3 regions of the Micromonospora sp. WMMD735 genome follow, and region 2 is predicted to be linked to each of the others. Evidence: riboswitches for the same ligand, from Rfam matches in the RefSeq annotation. Region 2 holds a riboswitch; each other region holds the start of a gene.

Region 1 (7,898 bases), 830 kb from region 2:
CGTCGGCATCCTGCACGCCCTGCTGGTGGTGCCGGTGCTGCTGATTCCGACCCTGGCCCTGGTGCCGGCGACCCGTCCACCGGCCGGTGCCGCGCCGCAGACACCCGCCGGCCCGATACAGAAAACCTAACAGTCGTCGGCCCCGGCCGGTATCGGGTGCGCGGCCGTTACGCCGGGTCACCGCCGCTGGCTAGGGTCGCCGGATGCCAACCGAGATCACCGCCGCAGCGGCGGGCCGCTGGACCCTGGGCGACCGCACCGTGCACCGGATGGGCTTCGGCTCGATGCGGCTCACCGCCCACCCCGACCGGGACCGGGCGCTGCGCGTCCTGCGCCGGGCCGTCGAACTGGGCGTCGACCACATCGACACCGCCGCGTTCTACGTCTCACCGGGCGGCACCCTGAAGGTCGGCACCGGCTCCGCCCGGTACGCCACCGAACTGATCCGCGCCGCGCTCGCCCCGTACCCGGAAGGGCTGGTCGTCGCCACCAAGGTCGGCTTCCGGGACGACCCGACGACCGGCCTGCACGAGGAGGCCGGCCCGGCGCAGCTGCGCGCCCAGGTGGAGGAGAACCTGCGCCGGCTCGGCCGCGACCACCTCGACCTGGTCAACCTGCGGATCGTCAGGCGGCCCGCGCCGGACTCCGTGGCCGAACGTTTCGGCGCGCTGGCCGAGCTGCGCGACGCCGGCCTGATCCGGCACCTGGGTCTGTCCAACGTCCGCCTCGACCACCTCGACGAGGCGCAGACCGTCGCCCCGGTGGTCTGCGTGCAGAACAACTACGCCCTGGACAACCGCGGCGACCAGGACGCCATGGTCCGCGAGTGCGGTGCCCGGGGGATCGCCTACGTGCCGTTCTTTTCCCTGACCGGCGGCAACCGCGAAGGCGGGGCCCGCACCGACCACGGCGCGGCCGTACGCGCCGTCGCCCGCGCCCACGACGCCACCCCGCAGCAGGTACGTCTCGCCTGGACGCTGCACCAGGGCCCGCACGTGCTGGCCATCCCCGGCACCGGTGACCCGGCCCACCTCGCCGAGAACGTCGCGGCCGCCGCGCTGCGACTCACCCCCGACGAGCTGGCCGCGCTCGACCGGCGGTGAACGGGCCGCCCAGCCGGCTGTCACCGGGCTCGCAGCGCCCTTCCAGGTGGGGGTGCTCCACTGGAGGGACGCCGAGGAGAGGACGGGCAGATGGGCTGGTTCAGCCGACGGACCCGGGCTGACGAGGGTATCCCGACCAAGCTCGACCGGGAGGCCACCCGGGACGACCTGACCGCGTTGGCGGACTTCGTGGCCGCCCACCGGGGGGTGGAGTTCTATCTCGAACCCGAGACGACCGCCACCGACACCACGGTGGTGGCGATCGCGCACGACGGGGAGTGGATCCGCCGCCGCACCGGCTCCCCGCGTACGGCGGCGAAGCTGGCCCACCGGCACGCGGTGCCCCTCTACGAGGCGGCGAAGACCGGGTACCCGGAGCGGATGCGGGCCTGGAACCGGGCCCACCCCGAGCGTCGCCTCCGCTGATCCCGCAGCAACGCGTGAAGCGTGGCGGGGTTGTGGCCCCGTGGGATGTGGGTCCGTGGGATGTGGGTCCGTGGGGGTGCGGCCACGGCGGCGGGTGCGACCGCCGGCCGCCCCGGTCGCCTGCCGCTGCGGGGCAGGGGTGTGGGGTATGTCGTCGCGGGCCCTTTCGAGCTGATGACGGTGACGGATCGGCCCCGCCGGATGGGACGACCCGTACCGCCAGGTCGGGGGTGGCCGGGGTGGCGCGGCCCCGCGGTACCGGATGGGCCTGTGACCGGAGGGCCTGCGGCACCGGAGGAGGCGGCCCCGTGGCCCCGGGCCGGGGCCGTCGCCCTCAGGCCGCCCCGGCCCCGGGGTGTCGGGCGAGTGGCCGGCGCTACCCGGCGCGACAACTGTCCGGCCAGGTCGGCCGCGCCGGCCCCCGAGTCGTTGACGTCATCAGCTCGACAGCGTGCGAGAGAGGTGTCCCGGCCGACCAGGGCCGGGTCGCCCGGGGCCGGGCAGCCTGAGGGCGGCGGCCCGGCTCCGTGCCGCCCGGCTCCGTGCCGCCCGGCTCCGTGCCGCCCGGCTCCATGCCGCCCGGATCAGCTCCGTGCCGCCCAGTTCCGCGCCGGTCGGTCGCGGACGGTGGCCCTTCCCCGGGCGGGTGGCGGGCTCCCTCGGCGGATCGGTGGGTGCGCGGCACGGGACGCTGCGGGTCGACCGTCGGGAGGGGACCGGGCCCACCCGGGAACGTGGGCAGCGGCGGTCGCCGGCCTCGCCACGGGGGGCGATCGGTGCCCTCGCGGGGCCGGTGGCCGCCGTTGACCTCGGGGTGAGGAGTGTGGCAGCATTCGCGGCCTGACGGCAGTGAAGGAAGTCGGTGCGATTCCGACGCGGTCCCGCCACTGTCACCGGGGAGCGATCCCCCCTCGTGGGTCACGACCGTGCGTGCACGGTTGGAAGGCCGGGGGTGAGCGTCGATCCGGGAGCCAGGATACTTCGGCCGTCGGAGAACCCCAGGGCGTGGACACCCGAGGAGGACCCGATGACGCACAGCGTCACTGCCGACCCGATCACGGTCGGTGACTTCCGCATCACCGTAGAGCCCGCGCCGCCGCGTGCCCCCACCTCTCCCACCGTCGCCGGCCGTCGCCGGGGCGGTCGGCCTGCCACGTACCGCTGACGGCCGGTCCGGGGTGCCCCGCCGCCGGTGGGGTGCGTCGTACCTCCGCCGCCGCTGACCGGCGTCCCTCCCGCCCCGCTCGGCCCGGCCCCGTGGTCGAGCCGGACGTCACTCTCCGGAGCCGCACGTGCGCATCCTGCTGTTGTCCACCGCCGACACCGATCTGCTCGCCGCCCGCGCCAGCGCCGCCGACTACCGCCTCGCCAACCCCACCCGGGTCGACGTGGCCGCCGTGCCCGCCCTGCTCGACGGGGTCGACCTGGCCGTCGTACGGTTGCTCGGCGGGCGGCAGGCGTGGCCGGACGGCCTCGCGGCGGTGCTCGGCTCCGGCGTCCCCACGATCGTGCTCGGCGGCGAGGCGGTGCCCGACGCGGAGCTGATGGCGGCCTCCACGGTGGCCTCCGGGGTCGCCACCGAAGCGCTGTCCTACCTGGTGGAGGGGGGCGCGGACAACCTCGCCCAGCTCGCCCGGTTCCTCTCCGACACCGTCCTGCTCACCGGTGAGGGCTTCGACCCGCCCACCCCCACCCCGCCCTACGGCATCCTCGACCACCGCCGCCCGTCCACCCCGGTCGACGGGGCGGACCCGGTGGCCGGACCGGACGGGGGCGGGCGGCCCACGGTGGGGATCGTGTTCTACCGGGCGCACGCGCTGGCCGGCAACACCGGTTTCGTGCAGACCCTGGCCGACGCGGTCGACGCGGCCGGCGGCGAACCGCTGCCGATCTTCTGCGGATCGCTGCGCGGGCTCACCCCCGGCGACGGGCCGCTGGACCTCTTCGCCCGCTGCGACGCGCTCGTCGTCACCGTCCTCGCCGCCGGGGGGACGGTCGCCGCCGACGCCTCCGGCGGGGGCGACGAGGACGCCTGGGACGTCGGCGCGCTCGCCGCCCTCGACGTGCCGGTGATCCAGGCGCTGTGCCTGACCAGCACCCGGGAGCAGTGGGCTGCCAGCGACGCCGGACTGTCCCCGCTGGACGCGGCCATGCAGGTGGCCATCCCCGAGTTCGACGGTCGGATCGTCACCGTGCCGTTCTCGTTCAAGCGGATCGACGCCGACGGGCTGTCGGTCTACGCCGCCGACGCCGAGCGGGCCGCCCGGGTCGCCGGCATCGCCGTCCGGCAGGCCCGGCTGCGCCACCTGCCCAACGCCGGCAAGCGGGTGGCGATCGTGCTCAGCTCCTACCCGACGAAGCACTCCCGGGTCGGCAACGCCGTCGGCCTGGACACCCCCGCCTCGGCGGTCCGGCTGCTCGCCGCCCTCGCCGCCGACGGGTACCACCTCGGCGACGCGCCACCACCCACCGACGGGGACGCGCTGATCCACGCCCTGATCGCCGCCGGGGGCCACGACGTCGAGTGGCTCACCCCGGAACAGTTGGCCGCCGCCGAGGCCCGGGTGCCGGGGAAGACCTACCGGCGCTGGTTCGACCAGGTGCCGGTCGACCTGCGAGACCGGATGCGGGAACACTGGGGTGAGCCACCCGGCCAGCTCTACACCGACGCCGGGGACATCGTCCTGGCCGGGCTGCGGTTCGGCAACGTCACCCTGCTGATCCAGCCGCCGCGCGGCTTCGGCGAGAACCCGATCGCCATCTACCACGACCCCGACCTGCCGCCCAGCCACCACTACCTCGCCGCGTACCGGTGGCTGGCCGCGTCGGTCGACGACGGCGGGTTCGGCGCCGACGCGGTGGTGCACCTCGGCAAGCACGGCACGTGCGAGTGGCTGCCCGGCAAGGGCCTCGGCCTGGCCGCCGACTGCGCCCCCGACGCCGTCCTCGGTGACCTGCCGTTGGTCTACCCGTTCATCGTCAACGACCCCGGCGAGGGCACCCAGGCCAAGCGGCGGGCGCACGCCGTCGTGGTCGACCACCTGGTGCCCCCGATGGCCCGCGCCGAGACCTACGGCGAACTGGCGAAACTCGAACAGCTGCTGGACGAGTACGCCACCGTGCAGGCCCTCGACCCGGCGAAGGTGCCGGTGGTCCGGGGGCAGATCTGGGAGCTGGTGCGCGCCGCCGAACTCCACCACGACCTGCACACCGAGGCGATGCCCGCCGCCGACGACTTCGACGATTTCGTGCTGCACCTCGACGGCTACCTGTGCGAGGTCAAGGACGTGCAGATCCGCGACGGGCTGCACGTCCTGGCCGGGGTGCCCACCGGTGAGGCCCGGGTGAACCTCGTCCTGGCCGTGCTGCGCGCCCCGCAGGTGTGGGGCGGCAGCCGGGCCCTGCCGGGCCTGCGCCAGGCTCTCGCCGCCGGTTACGGCCTCGACGAGCAGGCGCTGCTCGCCGAGCCCGGGGCGCGGGTGGCGGTGCCGACGGCGTTGACCGACGTCGTCGACGGGCCGGCGGTCACCGCCGCCGACGCGGTGGACCTGATCGAGGCGCTGGCCCGGCGGCTCGTCCTCGGCATGGAGACCCTCGGCTGGGATCCCGACCGGGCCGACCCGGCGGTCGCGGAGGTGACCGGCGGGTCCTGCCCCGACGCCGCCGAGGTGCTGCGGTTCGCCGCCCGCGAGGTGGTGCCCCGGCTGGACCGCACCACCGACGAGATCACCCACACCCTCGGCGCGCTCGCCGGCCGGTTCGTGCCGCCCGGACCGTCCGGGTCGCCCACCCGGGGCCTGGTCAACGTGCTGCCCACCGGCCGCAACTTCTACTCCGTCGACCCGAAGGCGATCCCCAGCCGCAACGCCTGGGACGTCGGGGTGGCGCTGGCCGACTCGCTGCTCGCCCGCTACCTCGCCGACACCGGGGAGTACCCGCGGTCGGTCGGGCTGACCGTGTGGGGCACCAGCGCCATGCGTACCCAGGGCGACGACATCGCCGAGGTGCTGGCCCTGCTCGGCTGCCGGCCGGTGTGGGACGACCGGTCGCGGCGGGTCACCGGCGTCGAGGTGGTGCCGGTGGCGGAACTGGGCCGGCCCCGGGTCGACGTCACGGTCCGCATCTCCGGCTTCTTCCGGGACGCGTTCCCGCACGTCGTCGCCCTCCTCGACGACGCGGTACGGCTCGTCGCCGCCCTCGACGAGCCGGCCGGGGACAACTACCTGCGCGCGCACGTGGCCGCCGACCTCGCCACGCACGGCGACGAGCGGCGGGCCACCGCCCGCATCTTCGGCTCCAAGCCCGGGGCGTACGGGGCGGGACTGCTGCCGTTGATCGACGCCCGCAACTGGCGCACGGACGCCGACCTGGCCGAGGTGTACGCCGTCTGGGGCGGCTACGCCTACGGCCGGGGCCTGGACGGGCGGGAGGCGCGGGCCGACATGGAACGGTCCTTCGCCCGGATCGCGGTGGCGGCGAAGAACCAGGACACCCGCGAGCACGACATCGTCGACTCCGACGACTACTTCCAGTACCACGGCGGGATGGTGGCGATGGTGCGGCACCTGACCGGGACCGCCCCGGCCGCGTACGTGGGTGATTCGGCGATGCCGCACGACGTGCGTACCCGCACCCTCGGCGAGGAGACCCGGCGGGTGTTCCGGGCCCGGGTGGTCAACCCGAAGTGGATCGCGGCGATGCGCCGGCACGGCTACAAGGGCGCGTTCGAGCTGGCCGCCACCGTGGACTACCTGTTCGGCTACGACGCCACCGCCGGGGTCGTCGACGACTGGATGTACGAGCGCCTCGCCGAGGCGTACCTGTTCGACGGGCAGACCCGGGAGTTCCTGGAGCGGTCCAACCCGTGGGCGCTGCGCGGCATCACCGAACGGCTCCTGGAGGCCGCCGAACGCGGCCTGTGGGCCGCCCCCGACCCCACCACCCTGGACCGACTCCGGGAGACGTACCTGGCCACCGAGGGCGACCTGGAGGATCTCCAATGAGCGGTTTTCCCTTCTCGGCCGTGCTCGGGATGGACGACATGCGGCTGGCGCTGCTGCTCAACGCGGTCAGCCCGGCGATCGGCGGGGTGCTGGTGCGGGGCGAGAAGGGCACCGCCAAGTCCACCGCCGTGCGGGCCCTGGCCGCGCTGCTCCCGCCGGTGGACCGGGTCGCCGGGTGCCGGTTCGGCTGTGACCCGGCCGCCCCCGACCCGACCTGCCCGGACGGCCCCCACCCGGGTGCGGGCGGGCACGACGACCCGGCCGCCGCGCCGGTGGAGCGCCGGCCGGCCCGGCTGGTGGAGCTGCCGGTCGGTGCCGCCGAGGACCGGGTGGTCGGCTCGCTGGACCTGGAGAAGGCCCTCGCCGAGGGGGTACGCGCCTTCGAGCCGGGCCTGCTCGCCGCCGCCCACCGGGGGGTGCTCTACGTCGACGAGGTGAACCTGCTCCACGACCACCTGGTCGACCTGCTCCTGGACGCCGCCGCGATGGGCCGCTGCCACGTCGAACGGGAGGGCGTCTCGGTCAGTCACGCCGCCCGGTTCCTGCTGGTCGGCACGATGAACCCGGAGGAGGGTGAGCTGCGTCCGCAGCTGCTCGACCGGTTCGGGCTCACCGTCGAGGTGGCCGCGAGCCGCGACCCGGTCGTCCGGGTGGAGGTGGTGCGCCGCAGGCTCGCCGCCGACGCGGACCCGGCCGGGTTCGCCGCCCGGTGGGCCGCCGCCGACGCCGAGGTGGCCGCCCGGGTGGCCGCCGCCCGGGACCGGCTCGACGGGGTGCTGCTGCCCGACGCCGCGTTGCGGCAGATCGCCGAGGTGTGCGCCGCGTTCGACGTGGACGGGATGCGCGCCGACATCGTCACCGCCCGGACGGCCGTCGCGCACGCCGCCTGGCAGGGCCGGGACCGGGTGACCGCCGACGACGTCCGGGTCGCCGCCCGGCTCGCCCTGCCGCACCGCCGTCGCCGCGACCCGTTCGACACCCCGGGCCTGGACGAGAAGCGCCTCGACGAGGCGTTGCAGCGGGCCCGCGACGAGCACCCCGACGACGATCCGCCGGACACCGGGCCGGCCGGTCCGGGTGACCCGACCGGCGGGCCGGACGGTGCCGGCCCCGGTGGGCCGGGCGGCCCCTCGGCGGGCGGCCCCGGCGACGGGTCGGGCCCGCAGTCACCCGACGCCACCGGTGGGCCGCAGGACGCCGGTGGTCCGCTGGACCACGACGACCACCCGCGCGCCCGGACCGGTCCGGCCTCCCCACCGTCCGGGGACGACCGGTGGCCGGACCGCATCGACGACGGCGGACCGGCCGGCGACGACGGGCCGGACACCGGACACCGCGCCGACGGCCGGTCGGGACGCCCCGACGA
Region 2 (7,898 bases):
GCACGGCCGCGACGGCCCGACGGAGCGCGTCGACCACCTCGTGGTGCGGTGGGATGCGGGGCGAGTGGATGTCCCACACCCCGGGGCCGACGCCCCGGCGGTAGCCGATCGCGGCAAGGTCGTCGAGGATCTCCATCTTCGAACGCGACGCCTCGATGCTGGTGACGTCCGCGTCGAGGGCGTCGATGGCGGTGATCACCTCACCGAACTCGCTGTAGCACAGGTGGGTGTGGATCTGGGTGTCGTCGGCGACGCCGCCGGTGGCCAGCCGGAACGCGCCGACCGCCCAGTCCAGATAGGCCTTCTGGTCGGCCCGACGCAGCGGCAGGGTCTCCCGCAGGGCAGGCTCGTCGACCTGGATGATCCGGATACCGGCGGCCTCCAGGTCGTGACATTCGTCGCGCAGCGCAAGCGCCACCTGGTCGGCGGTGTCGGCCAGGGGCTGGTCGGTCCGGACGAACGACCAGGCCAGGATGGTGACCGGCCCGGTGAGCATGCCCTTGACCGGACGGTCGGTCAGCGACTGGGCATAGGTGGACCACGCGACGGTCATCGGTGCCCGCCGGGCCACGTCCCCGTGAATGATCGGCGGGCGGACGCACCGGGACCCGTAGGACTGCACCCAGCCGTGGGCGGTGGCGGCGAAACCGTCGAGCTGCTCCCCGAAGTACTGCACCATGTCGTTGCGTTCCGGCTCACCGTGCACCAGCACGTCCAGACCCAACCGTTCCTGCAACCGGATGACCTGCTCCACCTCGGCGCGCATCCGCTGCGTGTAGCCGGCGTCGTCGAGGGTGCCGGCGCGGTGCGCGGCACGGGCCCGGCGCAGCTCGGCGGTCTGCGGGAACGAACCGATCGTGGTGGTCGGCAGGTCCGGCAGCCCCAGCCGTTCCTGCTGGCGGGCGGCCCGCTCGGCGTAGTCGCCACGGTGCCGGTCGGTCGGGCGCAGCGCCGCCAACCGGCCGCGCACGTCGTCGTGCCGCCACGACGGCGGGGCGGGCGGCAACGGGGCCGGCAGGCTGGTGGTGCCGTCGCGCAGCGCCCGCCCGAGCAGGACCACCTCGTCGACCTTCTGCCGGGCGAACGAGAGCCGCGCGGACAACTCCGGGTCGAGGGAGGTCTCGGCGGACAGGTCGACCGGCACGTGCAGCAGCGAACAGGACGTGGACACCGCCACGTGGTCGGCCAGTCCGGCGACCGTGGCACCGGCGGCGACGGCCGCGCGCAGATCCGTGCGCCAGATGTTGCGTCCGTCGACCAGTCCGGCGACGACGGTCTTGCCGCGCAGGGGACCGGCTGCGGCGAGCCGGCGCAGGTTGCCCGCACCGGCGACTAGGTCCAGGCCGATCGCCTCGACCGGGGTGTCCAGCAGCGCCGGCAGCGCGTCGCCGAGGTCACCGAAGTAGGTGGCGACGAAGATCCGGGGACGGTGGGGCAGCTCCCCGAGACGTTGGTAGGCGTGCCGCAGGCCGTCGATCTCGGCCGTGGTGCGGTCCACGACGTAGGCGGGTTCGTCCAGTTGGACCCAGGCCACGCCCGCGTCGGCCAGGGTGGTGAGGATCCGGGCGTACGTGTCGACCAGGTCGTCGAGCCGGGCGAACGGATCCTCGCCCTTGGCCAGCAGCAGGAAGGTGGCCGGCCCGACCAGCACCGGTCGGGTGGTGATGCCCAGGTCACGTGCCTGCGCGTACTCGCTCAGCGCCTTCGCCGGGTCGGCCACGAACACGGTGTCGGGGTCGATCTCCGGCACCAGGTAGTGGTAGTTGGTGTCGAACCACTTGGTGAGTTCCAACGCTGGTGCGGCATCGACGCCACGGGCCATGGCGAAGTAGGTGTCGAGTTGACCGAGGCCGAGCCGGGCGAAGCGGCGGGGGACCGCACCGACCGCGACGGCGGTGTCGAGCATGTGGTCGTAGTAGGAGAACGTGTTGGACGGGATCGCGTCGAGGCGGGCGTCGCGCAGCGTCCGCCACACCTCGGCCCGCAGCCCGGCCGCGACATCCTCCAGGCCGGTGGCTTCCAGCGTGCCGGCCCAGTACGCCTCGACGGCCTTCTTCCACTCGCGGTGGGCGCCGATACGGGGATAGCCGAGCACGGTGCTCTGCCCGAATGAGGTGGTCACAGGTGGTCCTTCCCTCGCGGTGTCCGACGACCACCCGAGAGGAAGACGGATACGCCACGGCGTAACCGGCATTCCGCCCTGGCCCTCCCGAGAGGCCGCCGACGGCGCGTACCGGCGGTACGCGCAGCGCTGGCAGGTCTTCGGACTCGTGGGCGTGACACAGGGTCGCCTACTGGCCGTCGCTTCCCAGACCTTGCGGTCCAGTGCTTCGTTGACGGCGGTCGTTCCCACTCACCGCTGCGGGGCAGTCCCGGTCTCACACCGGGTTCCCTCTTACGACGCCCCACCCGCGCACGGGAGAGGCGAACCAGCACCGCCCGCGATCCTACGCCCCACCGCCGCCCGCCGCGGTCGGCGTCCGAGGCGCGGGACACGATTCGCGCCTCTCGGCCATGGGCGGCAAGCCGCTCGACCGTCTGCACGGCCCGGGGCTCCCCGCTTCGCGGACCCGAGCCGGGCAGCAGGGCGATGGTCGCCGAGCCACCAGCGCTTTCACCACCGGCGCGTGCACTGCATCTGGCTACCATCGCTCTTCCCGGCCGGTGCCCTAGAATAGGTGTCGGTGCTGGTTCGCGCGGACCGTGACGGTCCGGGCGTCGTAAGAGGGAACCCGGTGGGAGACCGGGACTGCCCCGCAGCGGTGAGTGGGAACGACCGCCGTCACATGCACTGGATGCCCCTGGTGTCCGGGAAGCGACGGCCAGTAGGAGATCGGCCTGTCCGGTCGTGCCCACGAGTCCGAAGACCTGCCCGCGCCGCGTGCGTGACCACGCACGCCGCCGACGGCCTCGCGGGAGGGCCTGGGCGCGGCTGGCGACGGATCGCCCAGCCCTGCCGTCACCTTCCCCGATCCAGCGGCTGGCCACGCCGGACCTCAAGGGAAGGATCCCCAGGCAGATGACGTCCTCGCCCACCCCCGGTTACGGATTTGCCGCCGCCTGGCACGCCATGACAGGCAGCGAAGGGGACGAATCCCTTCTACTCGGCCCGGACGTGTCGCGGACGCTGACGTCCTACATTTGTCCGGGAGAGACCGTGCTCGACATCGCCGCGGATGAGTTCGCGATGGTGGCCGCCCAGGCCGGCGCGCACGTCACAGTGGTCGATGGATCGTCACAGCGCCTCGCTCAGGTGGCGTCCGACGCCCAGCGGCACGGCGTCACCGTCGACACCGTGCACGCGCTCTGGCCGCACGCGGCGGTCGCGCACCACGACGTGGTGGTCGGTGCCGGCGCGCTACGCCGGCACCGCGACTTGCCGGCGGCACTGCGCGCCATGGTGCTGCACGCCGACCGGCTACTGCTCTGCGTCGACGAGGCCGGCACGCCCGCACCGCACGAACAGGTCCTCGCGGCGTTGCTCGGAGCACCGGTGATCCGGCAGGCGCCCCGACATCTGCTCATCGCCGGGACGCTGGCCGAAATGGGTCTGGCCGCCGACGTGCGGATGGTGACCACCGTGCGGGCCGTCACCGTGGCCGACGAGACCGAACTGGTCCAGCGCCTGGCCGGGCGGTCGCTGCCCGGGCCGCTGGCCCGCCGGCTGCTGGACCTGCTCGCGTCGACGCTCAGCCGGACGCCGGCAGGGAACTGGCAGTATCGCTACCCGGCGGAGACCGGTCTGGTGGTGTGTCCGGTGTGACGGTCGGGTCGGCGAAACCGGCCAGCAGCCGCTCGGCGGCCACTGCCGGGGTGAGGGTGCCGGCGAGGACCTGCCGCTCGACCTGCGGAGCGAGGGTTCGCACGGTGGGATGCGTGTGGAGCCGGTCGAGCAGCTCGGCCCGCACCATCGCCCACACCCAGCCGATCTGCTGTCGTCGGCGCCGCTCGGCCAGTTCACCGGAGGCCGTCATGGTGTCCTGGTGGTGACGAATCTGCTGCCACACCTCGTCGAGGCCGGTCTCCTCCTGGGCGCTGCACGTGACAACCGGGGTATGCCACCCTGCGTCAGGTGGATGTATCAGGCGCAGCGCGCCGGCGAGCTCGCGGGCCGCTCGGCGGGCATCGGTCACGTGCGGCCCATCGGCCTTGTTGACGGCGATGACGTCGGCGAGTTCCAGCACGCCCTTTTTGATGCCCTGCAACTGGTCGCCAGTGCGGGCCAGGGTGAGCAGCAGAAACGAGTCGACCATGTCGGCGACCGTGGTCTCGGACTGGCCGACGCCGACGGTCTCGACCAGCACCACGTCGTAGCCGGCGGCTTCGAGCACCACGATCGCTTCCCGGGTGGCCTTGGCGACACCACCGAGCGTGCCGGCCGTGGGCGAGGGCCGGACGAATGCGGCCGGGTCGACGGCCAGGCGGGCCATGCGGGTCTTGTCACCGAGGATGCTCCCGCCGGTGCGGGTGGACGACGGGTCGACCGCGAGCACCGCCACCCGGTGTCCGGCGCCGGTCAGCCGGCAGCCGAGGGCGTCGATGAACGTGGACTTGCCGACGCCGGGTACCCCGGTGATACCGATGCGACGGGCGCCGCCGGCGTGCGGGGTGAGTGCCGCGAGCAGCTGCTGCGCCGCGCTGCGATGATCGGGTCGGGTGGACTCGACCAGGGTGATGGCCCGGGCGATCCACGCGCGCGAGTCAGCGCGCACCCCATCGACGTACGCCTCGACCGACGGGGTGCGCATCGTGCCGCTCACGCTTCCGGGTGACCGAGCCGCCGGGACAGCACGGTGAGCAGTTCCCGGGCGGCCTCGGCGATCACGGTGCCGGGCGGGAAGATGGCCGCGGCACCGGCCTCGCGCAGCGCGTCGAAGTCCTGCGGCGGGATCACACCCCCCACAATGATCATGATGTCGTCGCGGTCCAGGGCGGTCAGCTCCTCGCGCAGCGCCGGTACCAGCGTCAGATGGCCCGCGGCGAGGCTGGAGACACCGACGATGTGCACGTCAGCCTCAACCGCCTGCCGGGCCACCTCGCCGGGGGTCTGAAACAGCGGGCCCACGTCGACATCGAAACCGAGGTCGGCGAAGGCGGTAGCGATCACCTTCTGGCCGCGGTCGTGGCCGTCCTGGCCCATCTTGGCCACCAGGATGCGGGGCTGGCGGCCCTCGGCGACGGCGAACGCCGCAGTGGCGGCGCGGACGCCCTCCAGCGCGGAAACCGCTCCCGCCTCGTGCCGGTACACCCCGGAAATGGTACGGATCTGCGCGGCGTGACGCCCGTACACCTTCTCCAGCGCGTCGGAGATCTCCCCGACGGTGGCCTTCGCCCGGGCCGCGTCGACCGCCAGAGCGAGCAGGTTGCCGTCCAGGCCCGGCCCGCGGGTACCGTCGAGGGCGGCACCGGCCGCCCGGGTCAACGCGTCCAACGCCGAGGTGCAGGTCTGCTCGTCGCGTTCCGCGCGCAGTCGGCGTAGCTTGTCCATCTGCTGCGTACGCACCGACCGGTTGTCGACCTTGAGCACGTCGATCGGCTCGTCGGCGTCCAGGCGGTACTTGTTGACGCCGATCACCGGCTGCCGACCAGAGTCGATGCGTGCCTGGGTACGCGCGGCGGCCTCCTCGATCCGCAGCTTCGGGATGCCCTCGTCGATGGCCCGGGCCATTCCACCGGCCGCCTCCACCTCGCGGATGTTCTGCCAGGCGCGGGCGGCCAGGTCGTGGGTGAGACGTTCCACGTAGGCGCTGCCGCCCCAGGGGTCGATCACCCGTGTGGTACCCGATTCCTGCTGAAGCACGAGCTGGGTGTTGCGGGCGATCCGCGCGGAAAAGTCGGTCGGCAGCGCCAACGCCTCATCGAGGGCGTTGGTGTGCAGGGACTGCGTATGCCCCTGGGTAGCGGCCATCGCCTCGACGCAGGTACGCACGACGTTGTTGAACACGTCCTGCGCGGTCAGCGACCAGCCGGAAGTCTGGCAGTGCGCCCGCAGACTCAGCGACTTGGGGTTCTTCGGGTGGAAGTCGCGCACCAGGCGGGCCCACAGCAGCCGTGCGGCCCGCAGCTTCGCCACCTCCATGAAGAAGTTCATCCCGATCGCCCAGAAGAAAGACAGCCGGGGCGCGAACGCGTCGATGTCCAGCCCAGCATCACAGCCGGCGCGCAGGTACTCGACGCCGTCGGCGAGGGTGTAGGCGAGTTCCAGGTCAGCGGTCGCGCCGGCTTCCTGGATGTGATAGCCGGAAATGGAAATCGAGTTGAACCGGGGCATCCGCGCCGAGGTGTAGGCGAAGATGTCGGAGATGATCCGCATCGATGGCTGCGGTGGGTAGATGTAGGTGTTGCGGACCATGAACTCCTTGAGGATGTCGTTCTGGATGGTGCCGGAGAGCTGCTCCGGCGCCACCCCCTGCTCCTCCGCGGCGACGATGTACAGGGCCAGCACCGGAAGGACGGCACCGTTCATGGTCATCGACACGCTCATCCGGTCCAACGGGATCTTGTCGAACAGTTGCCGCATGTCGTAGATGGAGTCGATCGCCACCCCGGCCATGCCCACGTCACCGGCGACACGGGGGTGATCCGAGTCGTAGCCACGGTGGGTCGGCAGGTCGAAGGCGACCGACAGCCCCTTCTGACCGGCAGCCAGGTTACGTCGGTAGAACGCGTTCGACTCCTGCGCGGTGGAGAACCCCGCATACTGGCGGATCGTCCACGGCTGCGTGGTGTACATGGTCGGGTACGGACCGCGCAGGTACGGGGCGACTCCCGGATACGTGCCCAGGAAGTCCACTCCGTCCCGGTCGGCCACGGTGTGCAGCGGGGCGACGTCGATGCCCTCCGGCGTATGCCAGGTCAGCGCCTCCGGCGCGCCACCGGTCTCGGCGCGCACTGCTTCGCGCCACCGGTCCAGGTCGGTGTCGGCGGCAGTCGGCGGTGCGCCGAGCTCGACGCCGCGGAAGTCGGGAATTCCCGCGCCCATCACGCCACCCCCAGGTCGTCCAGCGTCGTTTCCAGCACCGCGACCGCGTTGCAGCCCGCGAACAGATAGTCGTCCACGCCGCCGTAGCCGGCCGGTTTTCCGGCCAACCACACCCGCGACGCACCCGCAGCGCTCAACGCCCGCGCCACCACCTCCGCTGACTGCCCATACACCCGGTCGGAGGAGCACAGGCAGGCGACGCCGGCGCCGCTGACGGCGAACTCGGCAGCCAGCCGGGCCGGGTCATCATCCCCGACCGACGGCCGTACGGTGGCGATCCCACCGGCGGCGAAGAGGTTCGCGGCGAAGCCGGCCCGCGCGTTGTGCACCGCCACCGGCCCGAGAGTAGCCAGGAAAACGGTGGGCCGCCGGTCCGTGTCCGCCGTATGGGCGTCGGCGCGGTTCCGCAGCGCCTCGTACGCGTGGGCGTACCGATGTCGGGGCAGCCCGCCACCCGGCGGCGCAGGAGCGGGGGGCCGTGCCGGCAGCTGCTCGTCCAGATGCGGGAACTCGCTGACCCCCGTCAGCGGGTTCCGACGGTGCGCCACGTTGTCGGCCCGCCGCTGCCATGTCGCGGCCAGCCGCTCAGCGACCATGCCGCCGTCCAGCGCCACGGCCATCCCACCGGCCTGCTCGATCTCGGTGAACCACGCCCACGCCGACCGGGCCAGTTCCTCGGTGTATCGCTCGACGTACCACGAGCCACCAGCAGGGTCGATCACCCGACCCACGTTCGCCTCTTCCAACAGCAGCGACTGGGTGTTGCGGGCGATCCGGCGGGCAAAGTCGTCCGGCAGCCCCAGGCAGTGGTCGAACGGCTGCACGGTCACCGCATCCGCGCCGCCGATACCGGCAGCGAAGCAGGCCAGCGTGGTGCGCAGCATGTTCACCCAAGGATCGCGGGCGGTCATCATCA
Region 3 (7,898 bases), 150 kb from region 2:
CGGTGCGAACCGACCTCGACGGACAGTGGACCCCGGCCGGGTCCGGCCCGATCACCGCCGAACGACGCGACGACGTCGACGGTTGTGTCGCCGCGGCCCGACGCACCCAGATCGCCGGCCACGTCGCGCCACCCGTGTTGTTGTTCGTCACCGACCCGGGTACCCCGGTGCCGGTCGGCGCGTTCGACCTCACCCCGGCCAACCGGTTGCGGATCTTCGGGGTGGCCGGGGTGGTGCTGCTCGTCGCGGTCGGCGTCACGGTGCTGGTGGGGGTACGCCTGGTCCGACCACTACACGCGTTGACCGCCGCGGCCGGGCGGATGCGCAACGGCGACACCACGGCACGGGTGCGGGTCGCCGGACGCGATGAGATCGCCCGGCTCGGCACCGCGTTCAACGAGATGGCCGAACAGCGGTGCCGGGTCGAGCAACTGCGCCGCGACATGGTCGGCGACATCGCCCACGAGATGCGTACGCCGGTGACGAACATCCGCGGCTGGTTGGAGGCAGCCGAGGACGGGGTGGTCGAACTCGATGTGGACCTGGTCAGTTCGCTGCTGGACGAGGCGCTCCTACTCCAGCACGTCATCGACGACCTCCAGGATCTCGCCGCAGCCGACGCGGGCGAGCTGACACTGCACCGGCAACAGGTCGAGCTGCCCAGGCTGCTGCGCGAGGTCGCGGACGCCTTCGCTCCCGCCGCCGAGTCCGCCGGGGTCGCGCTGGTCGTCGATGCCGCACCCGGCACGCTCGACGCCGATCCGATCCGGCTCCGGCAGGCCATCGGCAACCTGATCACCAACGCGATCCGGCACACCCCCGCCGACGGCCGGGTCACGCTCTCCGCCCGACACCGGGCAGCGTACGTCGAGATCGTCGTAGCCGACACCGGGCCGGGGATTCCGGAGGAACAGCGTGAGCTCGTCTTCGAACGGTTCTGGCGGGCCGAGAAGTCCCGCAACCGGCGAACGGGCGGCAGTGGTCTCGGGCTCGCCATCGTCCGCAAGATCGCCGAATCACACGGCGGCACCTCGGCGGTCTCCGGCGCCGCCGGGACGGGAGCGGTGTTCACCCTTCGCCTTCCGGCCGCATCCGGGCAGGCCGACCCGCCGCACGGACCTGTCCCGCTTCCCGAGGTCCGACCCTGACCCGCGCCGCCGTGGGACTACCCCGGTCGGCGTCCCCAGGCCGAGATGAGCGGTGCGAGGGTGAGGTCGAGGTCGCCGGCCCCGACGGCGGCCAGGTGGGCGTCGATCTCGGCGTCGGTGGCCAACCCCGCGGCGAGCAGCTCGGCGCGGACCATCCGCACCGTCGCGGTCTCCAGCCGGTCGCAGGCCACGCCGCCGACCGGGAAGTGGCCGGATGCGCCGACACCGACCAGGCCGGCCGCCCGCAACGCCCCCGGCAGGGTACGGCCGAACCGCAGGTCCGCGCCCCGACGGGTCAACAACTCCCGGACCGCCCGGCGTAGCCGGTTGGCGCGCCGCTGAGCCGGGCCGACCTCGTCGAGGCAGGCCATCGGCTGCAACTCGGTGTCGGCGTCCTCGACGAGAAGCCAACCGCCGGGCCGCAACGCGGCCACCATCGTCGCCAACGCCCGGGCACGGTCGGCCACGTGGACGAGCACCAGCCGGGCGTGCACCAGGTCGAAGGTCCCCGGCTGCGGCGGCGGATCCGCGCTCACGTCGTGCCGGACCACCTCGTACCCACCTCGCGGGCCCAACCAGGCGGGATCGATGTCCGTGGCCAGCACGTGACCGGAGGATCCGACGACCGCCGCCAGCGCCTGCGGGATGCCGGGGCCACCGGCGCCGACCTCCCAGCAGCGCCAGCCCGCCCGTATCCCGAGCCGGTCGACGTGCCCGCGGGTGACACCGTCGAACAGCTCAGCCAACCAGGTGAACCGCTCGCCGGCCTCCACCCGGGCGTTGTCGAGCAGATAGCGGCGATCCGGGGCGGACCCGCCGGGGCGCGGTGCCGGGAGGCCTGACTCCCCGCCCGCCGGGTCGACCCGCCCGCCCACGGTCGGCTGCGGCGCGGACCCGGGGCCGGCGAGAGGCTTCGGTGAACTCACACCCCCATCCTCACGACCGACCGCCTCCGGTGCCAGTACGACGCCGGACAGAAGCCGGATGCAACCGGACACGGGACGAGCGGTCTCGTCGGACCGCGCACGACGGGTCGGCGGCTGGCCGGTCACGGGGACCCGTCAGGGTTCACTGCACCTGGTACGTACCGCCGCATGCCTCGGCGAGGGTCGACCCGAACAGCGCCGCCGGCGTGTACGCGCCCGGTTTGCCCTGCCCGTCGAGCAGCCGCCGGACCACCTCGGCGGGCACCGTAGCCGTCCAGGACTGGGCCTCGCCGACCCGCAGCCAGCCCTCGCGGCTGCTGCCGTCCGGCCACTGGACGACCGCGTGGCCCCAGGAGTGCTCGCGGGGCTTCGGGCGGGCCCTGGTCGGCACCGTGGCGAGCCGTCGCCGCAGGAGGGCGCGCACCGGGCCGATCGCGAGCAGGGCGGTCGCCACGGGCAGCACCGCGCGCATGACCGGGGAGGACGGGGCCTCGCTCGATGCGGCGAGCACGTCCGCTGCGCCGCTGGCGCGCTGGGCGGCCATCAGCTCGCCCAGCGGCATGCCGGCGGTGGTCACCGTGGACCCGTCGGGCAGGACCAGTTTCATCGGGTCGCCGGCGAGAGGGGCAGGGGTGAGTCGTCCGTCGCGGTACCGGCGGCCCTGGAACCGCCCACCGCCCTCGACCCCGGGGATGCCCTCCACGATCGTGGCGGCGAGGGCGTCGCCGACGACGCCGTCCTCGGTGGCCAACGAGGGCACCATGTCGACCCGGGCCCGCCGGGGTGTCGGTCGCCCCTCGCAGAGCTTCACCACGACGCTCTCGGTGGCGGTCACGCCGAAGCCGGCTCCCGTGACGGCCGTGCGTCCCGCTGCCGTCAACTCGCCGTGCCGGCCGAGGACCGCCGACACCGCGGCCAGATCGTTGGCGAGGTCGAGGTAGTGGCCGGTCGGGAGGCACGCGTCCAGCAGGGGCAGGGCCGTCTCGATGAACGGTCCGACGGTGTTGACCACCACGGCCGGCCGCTCCCGGCGGATCGCGGCCGCGGTCTCGCGGACCGTACCGGCCACGATCGTCGGCAGCCCGCCGGCGGCGGCCTCGAGCCGTTCGGCGTCCCGGCCGACCAGCATCGGCTCGATGCCCTGTCGGCGCAGTTCGGCCGCGATGGCGCGCCCGCTGCGTCCGGTGCCGCCGAGGATCCATACGTCGGTCATGGCACAGCTCCGCCCTGGTGCGGCAGCCGTCCCAGTGACGACACGCCGTGTCATCACCATATCGCCGACGACACGCGATGTCATCACGGCTACACTGGGATCATGGCCCGATGGCGACCGGATGCCCGCGAGCGGCTGCGGCAGGCGGCGCTCGAACTCTTCGCCGAGCAGGGCTTCGCCGCGACCACGGTGCCGGCGATCACCGCGCGGGCCGGACTGACGACGCGCACGTTCTTCCGGCACTTCGCCGACAAGCGCGAGGTGCTCTTCGCGGACGAGGCCGAGATCGGCGCCTTCGCCAAGCAGCTCATGGCCACGGCACCCGCCGACGAACCGCTGACGTTCATCGTCGCGGGCCTGCGCACGCTCGCCGAGACGTATTTCGAAGGCCGCAAGGACGACCTGCGGCAGCGGCGCGCCATCGTGGCGTCCGACCCGGGGCTGCGTGAACGCGACCAGCACAAGCGCGCGATGCTGGCCCAGGTGATGCGGGACGGCTTCCGCGCACGCGGCCTCGACCATCTCCGGGCCGACCTGCTCGCCGAGACGGCGGGAACCCTGATGTACGTGTCCGTCGCCGCATGGCTCGACACCGACGACGGTCGCCGGCTCGGCGACATCATCGACACCGCACTCGCGACGGTGCGGGCCGAACTGGAAGGGCTGCCGACCTCGAACGGTCAGGTTGTGTCGGAAGGGTGAGTCCGGCGCGAGCGGGACCGCCCCTGTCCGGATGCGGCCCGTCAGGTCGCGGCGACGCCCACCTCCATGGCTACCCCGTGACGGTGACCTGGTGCTCCGCACAGGCAGCGAGCAGCCTGGGGACCGCGGCGGCCAGGTTGAACTGCCGCAACTTCACCGTCTCCGGCGCGTCGCGGAGATCCTGCGCCCGTTGCGTCCGCTGCACCATGCCCACCGCGAAGACCCCCGCAGACCGCAGCCCCTCGTGCGCGGAGCGCTGGAACAACTCCCCCACCCGCCGCACCTCGTCACCTCGGCTCGCCGCGCTCGGCGCGGTAGCCGGCGGTGACCGACGTCCGGTCGGACCGCGGCCGTCGACCGCCCACGGGACCGTCTGCGGATTGGGCACCTGCGCAGTCGTCGGCGCCGGTGGTCGAGGGGGTTCAGGCGGTCCACGGGGTGGTGGGGGCTGGCGTGATGCCGTAGCCGGCGAGCCAGCCGAGCAGGGCCTCGCGGTTGGCGTGGACGAGTGAGCCGCCGGTGAAGCGGGGGTCGTCGGTGACCTCGGCGACGATCTGCGGTGGTGGGAGGAAGGAGCGTGCCGCCGCGTCGGTGGTGAACTCGGCCTCGGCCAGGACCAGACCGTGCAGGGGCTGGTCGAAGATGTCGATGCCCAGCGGTGGGACGCTCAGGCGGGTCTTGGACAGCGTCGCGGCGGGCAGGCGGGCGAGCAGTTCGTACTCGGCCGGGGACAGGTAGACGTTCGTGATCAGCCCCTGGATGTGGCCCGGCCGGGCGGCGGGCACCTTCTGGGTGAGCTTGAACTCGCGGGATCCGCCGGTGAGGCTCTCGGAACGTCTGAGGCGCAGTCGGGTGCCGGCCAGGTACCGGTCGGTGATGCGACGGCTGGCGGTGACCATGGCCGGCAGCGGCGGTCCGGCCAGCAGGAACCGCCGCTCCCGCTCGATGCGCGCGTACTTCCCCTCGCGGACCGGCTCGGCTGTCATCGGGCCTCGTTCCAGCACCGTGCGATGCTCATCGCGGGCATGAGGGTCCGGCGGTCGCGGAGTAGCTGCGGCCGCAGCATGAGCCCGTCCGGCGTACGCGCGGGTGACGCGTACGCCGGACGCCGGACGGCCCTACTGCCAGGAGCCGCTGCGGCAGATGAACTGGGTGGTGCCGCTGTACTGGGTGGTGCCGCCGTCGACGTAGCTGTAGCTGGCCCGCACGGGGTGGCCGAGGTTGCTGGCCGGGCAGGTGGCGAAGAGGGTCGGCCCGGCGGTCGTGAAGGTGCCGACACTGCCGGAGTACCAGGTGATGCTCCAGGTCGTCGTGCCGGTGCTGCTGGCGTCGCAGTAGAACTGCGACGCGCCGGACTCGCAGAAGGGCGCCGGGGCGGCGGCGAGAACCGGCGTGGCGCCGGCGGCGGCGAGGCTCAGGGCGGCGAGCGCGGACGCCGCCAGCACCGTGACGGTGGTACGCATGAAACTCCTCCCAACGTAGCCGAGCGATGACTCAGTGCGACGCCAGCCTAGCCGTCGCATCGACGTACCCGAATTAGCTGTTCGGTTGGTCGGTCCCCCGCCGTAGCCACCGGTCGTGGTGGACCGCCTCGGTGAGGGGCCTGCGCCGCCGCCACCCGTGTCGCTCCAGATCGGGCACGGCCTCCAGGTGGGTGACCGGCCCGACGCAGAGCCAGGCCACCGGCCGGATGCCGGCCGGCACACCCAGTAGCTCGGCCAGGAACGGCTCCCGGTAGAAGGACACCCACCCGACGCCCAGCCCTTCGGCGGTGGCGGCGAGCCAGAGGTTCTGGATGGCCAGGCAGACCGAGTAGAGGCCCGCGTCGGCGATGGCGTGCCGCCCGAGCACCGCCGGGCCGCCGCGCTGTGGGTCGTAGGTGACGACCACCGACAGCGTCGACTCCAGCACCCCGTCGATCTTGATACGCGCGAACCGTTCGGCCGCCGCACCGTCCAGAGTGGCGGCGAACGTCGCCCGCTCGGCCTGCACGTGCCGATGGAACCGGCGACGGACGGCCGGGTCCCGGACCAGGACGAAATCCCACGGCTGCGAGTTGCCGACGCTGGGCGCGGTGTGCGCGGCGTCGAGAATCCGGTGCAGGGTGTCGGCCGGCACCGGCTCCCCGGTGAACTCGGCCCGGACGTCCCGGCGGCGGTGGATAGCGTCGTAGAGTTCCACAGGCAGGCTCCCGCTGCGCTCGGCCCACCCCCGACGGGTGGGCGCTCGACGCGAGGCCGGTCTTCGGACTCCCGGATCAACGCCTACCCGTCCGCCTTCCCAGCCCTTGGGCCAGTGGCTGCGCTCCTCGCGCCTGGACGGTCGCTCCCCGGTCACCGCGGCGGGCCCGTGCCGGATTCACACCGGCTTCCCGATTCTCCCCGCGTGCGCGGGGCACCTCGCACGATCATGCCGTTGCCGATGCTAACCCGCACCACCGACGCCGGCCGGCCACGGCCCGGCCCGACAGCACACGCAGCGGGTCCCCGTGTTCCGGCGTCCACGTGGACGCCGGGGTGTGCGACGTCCTCGCCGAGGTGTCCGGCGGTCAGGCCCAACCACGAGGCCCTCCGGTCGCTGGACTCCGGTGCGGCCGGAGGAGCACGACGACGCTCTCGGCGGCGGTGAGCGGCTGACACCGGTCCGATCCCGACCGGCCTGGGCTCGGTTCGGTCACCGCCCGATGCTGGCGTACTCGCAGACCGCCGCCGGGAAGCCGCCCGCGCCGAAGCGCAGCTCGACGACGTGCCCATGGGCGGTCTCGGTGACCGCCGGTGTGATCGACTGACCGGCCTGCGCCGGTCGCAGGTACCAGCACCGGCTGGTGTCGGTGCGGCCGGCCGGCACCCCCGCGTCGGCCAGCGCGTTCTCGCCGCGCTCCAGGTAGCACGCGAAGAAGACGTGGTCGTTCAGATCCGTCTCCCGGTCGCTGAAGGTGAAAGCCGCCGTCTCGGTTCCGCCGCTGCGGGGTCGTCGCGGCAGCTCCGGCAGCAGCGGCGAGTCGCCGCCGAAGCCCGGGGGTGCCTCGGTGCGCGGTGTGGGTCGTGCCCCGGCGCCGGCGTCCAACCAGGTCCACCGGCTGGTCCACACCGCCACCACGGTGCCGTCGGCTGCGCGCAGGGTCAGCTCGTCGTGCCCGCCGTACCAGCCACGCCGGTCAACGCCGAGGGTGACGGCCAGTTCGGCGTCGAGCGGCGCTCCGGGCAGCACCCGCACCGGCGGGGTGTACGCCTGCACGTACCGCACCACGGCGCGGACCCGGTGCCGTTCGAAGTAGGACCAGCGGTCGAGTCCGGCCGTCTCTCGCCACCAGCCGGCGGAGACCTCGTCGAGGAGGTGCACCAGCTGGGTCGGTTTCAGGGTGCCCCGTTGGGTGATGGCCGGATAGCGGGCCTCGGTGCCCGTGCGGTAAACCCTGGACCCGACGGTCACGGCAGTGGTCCATCAGCCCGGGGTCGGCCGGGCCGCAGTGGTTTGATGGTGGTGCCCACCGCGAGCGGACGGGTCCGACCCCCGCAGTGGTGTACCGCCATCGGACCCTCCGCCCGGCACGCGCAGGGCAACACCCGGTTGAGGCTGGAGCCGATGCAGAACTCCTCGAAGGCGGTCCGGTCGCCGGGAAGCAGGCGGGCCAGCAGCGCCATCACCGGGTCCACCGCCTTGATCCGGCCGTCGTCGTCGCGCACCTCCAGCCAGGCGTGGTCGAGGTCCATCATGCCGATCAGCCAACCCCCTCGGGCGTACGCCTCGTACCCCATGGCCCGGCACTCCCGTTCGAGGTACAGGCTGGCGGAGACGCAGTCGACCACCCCGTTGGCGAGCGTGTCGTCCGGGTCGACCTGCCAACTCGACGGCAGCATCTGGAAGCGCGGCCCGCCGTGCCGGATGTCGGCGAAGAGCCGGGCCAGC

The links. Region 2 has a riboswitch for cobalamin ahead of ACN268_RS10670 (hypothetical protein). Riboswitches for the same ligand answer to the same signal wherever they lie in the genome.
Region 1: it holds a riboswitch for cobalamin, as region 2 does, so the genes downstream of both, cobN (cobaltochelatase subunit CobN) here and ACN268_RS10670 (hypothetical protein) in region 2, are expected to answer to the same signal.
Region 3: it holds a riboswitch for cobalamin, as region 2 does, so the genes downstream of both, bluB (5,6-dimethylbenzimidazole synthase) here and ACN268_RS10670 (hypothetical protein) in region 2, are expected to answer to the same signal.

The regions. Positions count from the first base shown of each region.
Region 1 covers NZ_JBMHMJ010000002.1:1,661,570-1,669,467, reverse strand. The annotation lists gene ACN268_RS07350 (MFS transporter) at 1-130, shown strand, start outside; gene ACN268_RS07345 (aldo/keto reductase) at 204-1,103, shown strand; gene ACN268_RS07340 (hypothetical protein) at 1,194-1,529, shown strand; cobalamin riboswitch at 2,382-2,511, shown strand; gene cobN (cobaltochelatase subunit CobN) at 2,822-6,532, shown strand; gene ACN268_RS07330 (VWA domain-containing protein) at 6,529-7,898, shown strand, end outside.
Region 2 covers NZ_JBMHMJ010000002.1:2,491,667-2,499,564, reverse strand. The annotation lists gene metE (5-methyltetrahydropteroyltriglutamate--homocysteine S-methyltransferase) at 1-2,122, opposite strand, end outside; cobalamin riboswitch at 2,237-2,449, opposite strand; cobalamin riboswitch at 2,672-2,890, shown strand; gene ACN268_RS10670 (hypothetical protein) at 3,158-3,763, shown strand; gene meaB (methylmalonyl Co-A mutase-associated GTPase MeaB) at 3,690-4,760, opposite strand; gene scpA (methylmalonyl-CoA mutase) at 4,757-6,982, opposite strand; gene ACN268_RS10655 (methylmalonyl-CoA mutase family protein) at 6,982-7,898, opposite strand, start outside.
Region 3 covers NZ_JBMHMJ010000002.1:2,340,655-2,348,552, forward strand. The annotation lists gene ACN268_RS09985 (sensor histidine kinase) at 1-1,148, shown strand, start outside; gene ACN268_RS09990 (methyltransferase domain-containing protein) at 1,166-2,074, opposite strand; gene ACN268_RS09995 (hypothetical protein) at 2,217-3,287, opposite strand; gene ACN268_RS10000 (TetR/AcrR family transcriptional regulator) at 3,390-3,989, shown strand; gene ACN268_RS10005 (hypothetical protein) at 4,060-4,263, opposite strand; gene ACN268_RS10010 (hypothetical protein) at 4,412-4,975, opposite strand; gene ACN268_RS10015 (hypothetical protein) at 5,108-5,452, opposite strand; gene bluB (5,6-dimethylbenzimidazole synthase) at 5,526-6,170, opposite strand; cobalamin riboswitch at 6,208-6,406, opposite strand; gene ACN268_RS10025 (hypothetical protein) at 6,663-7,421, opposite strand; gene ACN268_RS10030 (hypothetical protein) at 7,418-7,898, opposite strand, start outside.